One region of the Lysinibacillus sp. NPDC098008 genome, then DNA from elsewhere that is predicted to be linked to it. Evidence: riboswitches for the same ligand, from Rfam matches in the RefSeq annotation. Region 1 holds a riboswitch; each other region holds the start of a gene.
The links. A riboswitch is a leader RNA that binds a small molecule or an ion and turns the genes downstream of it on or off. The one in region 1 is predicted to bind thiamine pyrophosphate.
Positions count from the first base shown of each region.

Region 2: linked by a shared signal. The riboswitch ahead of ACIQVU_RS00335 (ABC transporter substrate-binding protein) and the one ahead of thiW (energy coupling factor transporter S component ThiW) in region 1 are both predicted to bind thiamine pyrophosphate.
Region 3: linked by a shared signal. The riboswitch ahead of thiM (hydroxyethylthiazole kinase) and the one ahead of thiW (energy coupling factor transporter S component ThiW) in region 1 are both predicted to bind thiamine pyrophosphate.
Region 4: linked by a shared signal. The riboswitch ahead of thiC (phosphomethylpyrimidine synthase ThiC) and the one ahead of thiW (energy coupling factor transporter S component ThiW) in region 1 are both predicted to bind thiamine pyrophosphate.

Region 1 is NZ_JBIWBA010000002.1:329,749-331,955, forward strand. Features, by position in the region: gene ACIQVU_RS04005 (MFS transporter) at 1-787, shown strand, start outside; TPP riboswitch at 856-963, shown strand; gene thiW (energy coupling factor transporter S component ThiW) at 1,056-1,559, shown strand; gene ACIQVU_RS04015 (VWA domain-containing protein) at 1,661-2,207, opposite strand, start outside.
Region 2 is NZ_JBIWBA010000001.1:64,286-66,492, forward strand. Features, by position in the region: gene ACIQVU_RS00330 (thiamine-binding protein) at 1-165, opposite strand, end outside; gene ACIQVU_RS00335 (ABC transporter substrate-binding protein) at 167-1,171, opposite strand; TPP riboswitch at 1,352-1,462, opposite strand; gene ACIQVU_RS00340 (coiled-coil domain-containing protein) at 1,545-2,207, opposite strand, start outside.
Region 3 is NZ_JBIWBA010000004.1:100,601-102,807, reverse strand. Features, by position in the region: gene thiD (bifunctional hydroxymethylpyrimidine kinase/phosphomethylpyrimidine kinase) at 1-561, opposite strand, end outside; gene thiM (hydroxyethylthiazole kinase) at 561-1,316, opposite strand; TPP riboswitch at 1,406-1,504, opposite strand; gene mbcS (acyl-CoA synthetase MbcS) at 1,688-2,207, shown strand, end outside.
Region 4 is NZ_JBIWBA010000012.1:10,474-12,680, forward strand. Features, by position in the region: gene thiC (phosphomethylpyrimidine synthase ThiC) at 1-1,108, opposite strand, end outside; TPP riboswitch at 1,254-1,368, opposite strand; gene ACIQVU_RS11635 (AEC family transporter) at 1,431-2,207, opposite strand, start outside.

The DNA of each region.
Region 1 (2,207 bases):
GCTTGGTGCTGCTATGTCACTTGGCTTTATGATTGGGCCTGGCATCGGTGGCTTTTTATCAGAAGTAAGCTTGCATTTTCCATTCTATACAGCTGGTACTGCGGCTATTTTAGCAGCACTGCTATCATTTTTCTTACTGCCATCAACAAAGCCAAGCATTGTACAAAATAAACAAAAGCAAGACAATCTTGCAAAGCAAATGGCTCGTTCTGTACATATGCCTTATTTCGTAATGCTCATTATTATGATGGTATTCTCTTTTGGTATCGCTAATTTCCAAACAACGCTATCGTTATTTGTTACAGAAAAATTCAATTATACACCTGGTGATATTGCCATTATTTTAGTGGTTGGTGGTGCATTTGGCGTAGTTGTTCAAATGTTTGTGATTACGCCACTCTTTAAGCGCTTAGGAGAGATGAAGGTTGTCTTAATCAACTTATTTGTCGCATCCATTTCTATTTACTTAATATTATTTGTGTCAGGATTTGCGCTTATTTTAGTGGTAGCAACGATTTTCTCAACAGCAACTACATTAATTCGACCTGCTGTCAATACATTGATTTCTAAGCTTGCTGACAATGAGCAAGGATTTGCCGCTGGCTTAAACAATGCCTATATGAGCCTTGGTAATATGATTGGCCCAGCATTAGCAGGTATTCTCTTTGATTGGAATATGAACAGCCCTTATATTTTTGGTGCAATTATTTTATTAGCCTGCTTCTTTATTGCGCTAATTTGGACAATAAAAAGAGCACCACACCTTATGCAGCCCGATACACATTAATGCTGAAAAATTATTGACTATTTTTTGGAATATGGTACATTATTGGTGTTCTACTAAAATTATTATTCTATTACCACTAGGGGAGTCTTTACAAGGCTGAGATGTATATGTTGATATACAGACCCTTTGAACCTGATCTAGTTCACACTAGCGGAGGGAAGTGGCGCTGCTTGCTTATTATCAATATATATGCAAGGTCGCTTCCTATTGTTTAAAGGAGGCGGCTTTTTTATTTTGCTAGTGGCTATTCGCAAAAGGAGTGAATGATATGCCCATTCGAAAACTAACGATTATGGCTTTATTGGTAGCAATTGCTGTTGCGGGCTCCACCTTTGTATCCATTCCTACAGGGATTGCACGTGCCTATCCTGTTCAGCACGCAGTCAATGTTATTGGAGCCATTATGCTTGGGCCTGTACCAACTGTTATCATTGCCTTTGTGACAGCGATTATTCGTATTTTTACAGGTACAGGCTCTTTATTAGCTATTCCTGGGAGTGTTATTGGTGCAGTATGTGCTGCGCTCGCCTATAAATATAGCCATAAAATGTGGCTAGCTAGCGTTGGCGAAATAATTGGAACAGGTATTCTTGCTTCACTTATCGCAGTACCTTATGCCCAATTATTAATGGGAACATCTGTAGCTGCATTATTTTTTATGCCAGCCTTTTTAACATCCAGTACCATTGGGGCTATTTTAGGTGTTATCATTGCAAGCAGCTTACAAAAAACGGCGCTCGTAAGGTATGGAAAATTCTCGCTTTATGAATAATTGTCCTTTTGAGCGGTGCTACGCTTTTTTTGATCACTCACCCACCCAAACAACAAAAAGCAGTGCAAAATCCTAGTTCTTTGCACTGCTCTTTTTCATCATTATGATCGTTTTTTCATGCCCTTTAACAACTGTGCAACATTTGTATCCTCAGCCTGTATGGGTTGTTGTTCAGGAATAGACGCTTTGTGCTTCGGCTTAGTAAGGAAATTCCAGCCAAAGCGTCTAATGGTAATATCCATAAAGAATAACAGCATCGCTGCTAGCATAAGCCATGTTGCAATGTTTTGACGATCCGCTCCCTTTTGTGTAAAGTCACGAAAAACCTCTTGTGGCTCTTTTATCGTAGCACCGCCTGTTTGCTTTGTTAATTCCTCGACTAACGACTCATTCACTGGACGCAGCTCATATTCAGCACTATAAGGAACACTTAAGCCTGCCTGATAAATGGCCTGCTCCTCATCAGCAATGCGGAAGAAAATCAGTCCAGGCTCTGTCTGTACTGTTGCACGAACTTGAGAAGTTGAGATCGTTTCTAGCTGTGTTGCTAGTTCCTCCCCTGCTTCATTAACGGCTACAATATCTAAAAATGCCGCTTCATTTGTAGGATCTGTAATCATAAACGAACCATCTGACTCCACTCTGACA
Region 2 (2,207 bases), on a different contig from region 1:
CAGCAATGTTGATAGCTCCCCCTCCATTGTTGTTTCAAGCGGGTGTACCTCATACTTCACACCTGATGCATCAATAACAGCAATAGCCGCATCAACATAAGGAATAATATCCTCATATTTTTCTGTTTTCGGAATAATTTGTACACTAATTAATGAATTTGCCATATTAGTTTTTCTCCTTTTTCGGTAAGAAATCATTTGTAAAGGCTTGCTCAGCGTTAAAATCGCCCTCTAACACCTGATTGCTTGCCATCCACTTTGCATAGTTTTCCCAAACAGCTAATTTTTGCTCACCCCATTGTACAGCATCATCCTGATACTTATCTGCTAACCATTCTTGACTTTTATGTACCAGCTCTTTATCTAAGTCAGGAGCCGCTTCTAGTAAAATATCAGCCGCCTCGCTAGGATGCTCGATCGCATATTCATAGCCTTTTGCTGCCGCAGCGACAAAAGCCTTCACCGTATCAGGATTGTTTTCAATCATCTTTTCATTTGTTGCCAAGACAGGTGTATAATAATCAAGCTGCTCACTATAATCCGTTAAATACAACATATTAATCTTTTCTCCACGAAGCTCTGCCTCAATGCCTGTCCATGCATAATAAATCCATGCAAAATCAATATCCTTTTGCATCATGGTGAAGAAATCTAAATCGCCTGCATTCACAATATCAAGCTTATTGATATCTGCATCTTCCGTTTGCATTAAGGATTGCAATACCGCTTGCTCAAGTGGCGCACCCCAGCCACCATATGTTTTCCCTTCAAAATCCTTTGGCGACGTAATCCCCTTAGAGGCAAGAGAAGCAAAACCAGATGTATTATGCTGAATAATCGCAGCGATGGAAACAAGTGGCACATCCTGTATACGTGCCTGTGTAATCCCTTCCTGATAGCTTACACCAAATTCCGCCTTCCCAGATGCCACAAGCTGATCAGCTCCTGCCTCACCAGGCATTATAATCTCGACATCTAAGCCCTGTTCCTCAAAATAACCAAGCTTTTCGGCTACATAAAGCCCTGTATGGTTCGTGTTTGGTGTCCAATCAAGCACAACAGAAACCTTTTTCGGTGCATCCTTTGCTTGCTTATCCTCCTTCTTCTCACCACAGCCTACGAGTGCAAGCAGTGCAGCAACTGTCAATACAATAAATGACCATTTCTTCATGCGAAATCCTCCTAGTTTAAAATATAAAAGCGTTCATACAATGAATGTTAGTACCAGAAGAACATTGGCAAAATGCACGTGAAGCCTATTTATAACACCATCTATAACCACACGCTGCACCAAAATAAAAAACGTCTAGGATTTCTCCCAGACGTATCACAATCAGCTTCCAAAAATTTTCTTTTTTGAATAGATGTTCCCTACGCTGGTACGAGCCAAATCAGGTTCAAAGGGTCAGTGCCTATCGGACACAATCTCAGCTAGCAACTACTAGCCCCCCTACATTCTTTCACTATGAACTTTTCGTTGATTATTATACCCATAGATACAACAAGATAACAAGCATATTTTTATTCGTTCTGCTATGAAAGGCTTAAGCTTTTCTTTTTAATTGAAAAATATCACGGTCATGCTGCGAAATTTTAATATCGAAGTAGTCTAAATCTTCCTTTGTTGCTAATGTTGCTAACTTTGTCATCATTTCCGAATGATATTCAGATAATTTCCCCGTTTGCTCATAGACAAGATGCTGTTTTGCCTCTATGCCATCTAAGCGCTCATTTGTTTTCTTCTGCTCCGCTTGTAGACCTTGAATATCTATCTTCATATCCTGCATATCTGTTTTAATATTTAGGATATCTGTTTTTGTATCCTGAATATCCAACTTCATGTCTTGCATATCGGCTTTGATATTTAGAATATCTGTTTTTGTTTCCTGAATATCCGACTTCATGTCTTGCATATCGGCTTTGATATTTAAAATATCCGTCTTTGTTTCCTGAATATCGGCTTTCATGCCTTGCATATCTACTTTGATATTTAGAATATCTGTTTTTGTTTCCTGAATATCGGCTTTGATATTTAAAATATCCGTCTTTGTTTCCTGAATATCAGCTTTCATGCCTTGCATATCTGCTTTAATATTCAAAATATCTGTTTTTGTATCTTGAATATCGGCTTTCATGCCTTGCATATCTGCTTTAATATTCAAAATATCTGTTTTTGTTTCCTGAATATCTACCTTCATATTTTGGAT
Region 3 (2,207 bases), on a different contig from region 1:
AAATACATAGTCAATGGCATCCGTTGTATCTGCTAAATGACCACCTTTGATAATGACACAATGTACACCTGTTGCCAATAGATGGTCAGCGGCTTCTTTTATATCATCGATTGTGTTGATTGTTTTGCCTGTTAATGTTTCAGCCTCTGGAATATTTGGTGTTACAATGGTTGCGATTGGCAGTAAATAATGGCTAAGTGCCTCAATTGCTTCTTGCTGTAATAAACTTTCGCCACCTTTGGCAATCATAACAGGGTCAATAATAAGTGGAATGTTTGTATTAGCAAATGTATGTGCCACTGTTTGAATAATAGCTGGAGAAAATAGCATACCTGTTTTTACAGCACTTATTGAAAAATCCTCAAGCAATGCCTGTAGTTGTTGTTCTACAAAAGCCGCCTCAATTGGCAAAACACCTGAAACACCAAGTGTATTTTGAGCTGTTAAAGCTGTAATAACAGTCGTTCCAAACACTTTTAATTCTTGGAAGGTTTTTAAATCAGCTTGTATACCAGCGCCGCCACTGCTATCAGACCCAGCAATCGTTGTAACAATTTGCATTATTGCTCACCATCCTTTGATAGACGATTTAGTTCATTTAACACAGCAATTTGAAAATCACCAATATATTGTGCAGCAGCGGCAGCTTGCTCAGCAATTTGTTTATAAAGCTTTAGTACCTCAGCTAATTGCTGGTAGGGCTGCTGACCAGCTACATAAGCAGCACAGCAAATCGCACTTAAGAGGCAGCCTGTTCCAGTAACATCTGTCATTTGCACATTGCCGCCCGCAATCCATTGCTGTTGAGTGCCATCCGTAATAAAGTCCTTTTCTCCTGTAACAATGACGATACATTGATAAAGCCGTGCGATTTTTCTTGCCTCATCCTCTATAGCAATGGAGCCAGTTCCACTATCTACGCCCTTTTGCTGCCAATCTATATTCGCAATGGCGGCAAGCTCGCCAATATTGCACCGAATAGCTGCAAATTGAATTTCTTTTAATAGTTGCTGTGTAGCTTGCTTGCGATAAGCTGTTGCGCCAGCGCCAACAGGGTCTAATAGAACAGGGATACCAAGTGCGTTTGCTCTTTTACCAGCCAATAGCATGGATGTTTTAGCTGTATCATTTAGTGTTCCAATATTAATCAATAGGCCTGAGGAAATTGCCACCATTTCCTCCACCTCCTCATTGCCATCAGCCATTACAGGTGAGGCACCAATTGCTAAGAGTCCATTTGCTTGGAAATTCGCTACGACATAATTTGTAATACAATGAATTAATGGATTTTTTTTACGGATTGTTTCAATAATCATTATAAGTCCTCCTTTGTTGGATGGACGTAAGCATGCAAAAAGGCTCTTTTTTGTGTAAAAATACACGTAAAAGAGCCTGTCATCAGTAAAGATAGATGTAAATTGCTCCCTACGCCAGTATTAACTAACAGGTTCAAAGGGTCAGGTTTTACCTTCTCAACTCATCATGAGTCCCCCTGCAATCTTATTTTTAGTTGACCAAAATGTACCATATTTTTTTAGCTTATTCAATAGAGAATTCATATGAATATGACTGATACCATATACCGAAATATGATAGTTGTCATGACTTTTGGCAAATTGGGCGCAAAGCATTGAAAATCATAAAAAGGGAGCTTTATAATGTGTCATAACAAAAGGGGGCATTTGCCGTGAACAGACAAGATTTAATTGCACCAGAATGGTATAACATCACAGAGGAAATTGAAAAATATGCACAGGATACAACAAAGAATGCATTAATTATTTGTGACGAACATCAAAATGTTCAATGGATTACATACACACATTTATTTGAAAAGGCAAATCAGGCAGCACATGTCTTTACAAAAGAGGGCTTAGCAAAAGGTGATGTAGTACTTGTAATGGTGCCGCGCTCTGTAGAAGCCTATATTGTTTATATCGCTGCTCTAAAAGCGGGTTTAACCATTATACCAAGCTCAGAAATGTTAAGAACAAAGGATATTGAATATCGCATTGAACATGCAGAGGCAAAAGCCGTTATTGCGTATGAGCCTTATATTGAGCAATTCGACAAGGTAGAAAATTTACAAGGTATGCAGCAATTTGTTATTGGGCATGCACATAAGCCATGGCAGCCATTACTAGAAAAAATGCAGCAGCAACCAACAACTTACATAAATGCTACTCCAACCAAAAGCACAGATATTG
Region 4 (2,207 bases), on a different contig from region 1:
ATTGTGCCTCATCGTTGGCATCAGCTATGGAGCCTGGGCGTAAACCATCCCCTAATGAAAAAGCAACATCATAGGCTTTCATAATTTCACAGATTTCCTCAAAATGTGTGTAAAGGAAATTTTCCTGATGATGATATAAACACCATTGCGCCATAATCGAACCACCGCGTGACACAATGCCTGTTACACGACTTGCTGTAAGTGGTACGTAGCGCAATAGCACGCCTGCATGGATCGTGAAGTAATCAACACCCTGTTCAGCTTGTTCAATAAGCGTATCACGATAAACTTCCCATGTTAAATCCTCTGCCACACCGTTTACTTTTTCCAACGCCTGATAAATTGGTACTGTGCCAACTGGTACAGCAGCATTTCGAATAATCCATTCTCGTGTTGTGTGAATATGCTTACCAGTCGATAGGTCCATAATTGTATCAGCACCCCAGCGTGTTGCCCATGTCATTTTTTCAACCTCTTCTGCAATTGAGGATGATACAGCAGAATTGCCAATGTTTGCATTAACCTTTACATGAAAATTGCGCCCAATAATCATTGGCTCAGCCTCAGGATGATTAATATTAGAAGGCATAATAGCTCGTCCTGCTGCAATCTCTGAACGAATAAATTCTGGGTCCATATTTTCACGTATCGCCACAAACTCCATTTCAGGTGTAATGATTCCTTGTCGTGCATAGTGAAGCTGTGTAACATTTCCCCCCCTTTTTGCACGTAAAGGCTTTCTTGTCAATTTAGGGAAGACGTTTTCTTGCATGCGTGGATCGTCTGCATGGCGAAAACCATTATCCTCTGGTTTAATCGTACGTCCCTCATATTCCTCAACATCCTCACGCCCTTGTATCCATGTACGTCGTAAAGCTGGCAACCCTTTTGTAATATCTACCTGATAATTTGGGTCTGTATAGGGCCCACTCGTATCATATACTCGCACTGGCGCATTCTCCTCATCCCCAAAGCTACCAGTTGTCGGACTTAATGCAATTTCACGCATAGGCACTAAAATATCTGGACGTGACCCCTCTACATATACCTTCTTGCTTCCTTCAAAGCTTGACATAATCATCATGTTCTTTTCACTAATTTCTGACATAAGCTAATTCTCTCCCTTATATATATTATGATACAAGGACCGAATCTAGCTCACCCCAACAAAATAAATAAAAGCCGAATCCAAAATAATCATTTGGATCCGGCTGTCAATGTAAAGGTCTATTGATTGCATATAATACTATGATGCAATAGCTTCTTAACTTTCCCACGCTGGTATGAGCCAGATCAGGTCCAAAGGGTCAAGAAACCTCTAAGCGTTTCCCTCTCAGCCTGACTCATCAGACTCCCCTAGTTAATACTATTTAGTTTGATGCTAGTGTAGCAGATATTGCTTAGAGATGGAAGCTTATTTTTTCTTTTAGCTATGCAAACAATATTTCTGCCAGATAAATAACAACTGTTACCGTTATACAGCTAACAATCGTTGAAAATAATACGGTTTGTGCAGCGGTTTCTGATTCCACATCATATTCTAATGCTAAACTAGAGCTGTTACGGGATGTTGGAAAAGCACTAGCAATTAGTAAAGATTGTGCAACAACTCCGTCCAAGCCCAATAGAAAAATAACTGTTAATGCTATAGCTGGCCCAATAATTAAGCGTGTAAAGCAACTAATAAAAACCGTTTTATTAAACATTGATTTCATTTCAAGCTGTGATAGCTGTGCGCCTAAAGTAATTAACGCCACCGCAATAAAGCCATCCGCTACATGGTCTATAGGAATTCTAATAAACTGTGGAATACCAATATTCCAATAATTCATTGCGACACCAATAATAAGTGCGTGAATAATCGGCATTTTAAAAAAGTCTTTAATAATTGTAAGACCTGATTTAGTGGAGGAAATTAAATTATATAACCCGTATGTATAAGTTGTCATATTTTGAAAAATAACAAGAATCACCTGAATCGCTACACCAATTGGCTGTGTTGCAAAAATCATCTGGGCAACAGGAATACCATAATTACCAGAGTTAATGAGTACAACACTATTTTTAAAAACAGCTGTTTCTGTTTTGGCTAAGCCTAATCCCTTTGCTAAAAAGTGACTAAGCAGCATTTGACTACCTATAAAGAGTACAATAAATAGGGCAACCTCTCCAAGCACAGATAGCTCTACACTTGTTTCATATAAATT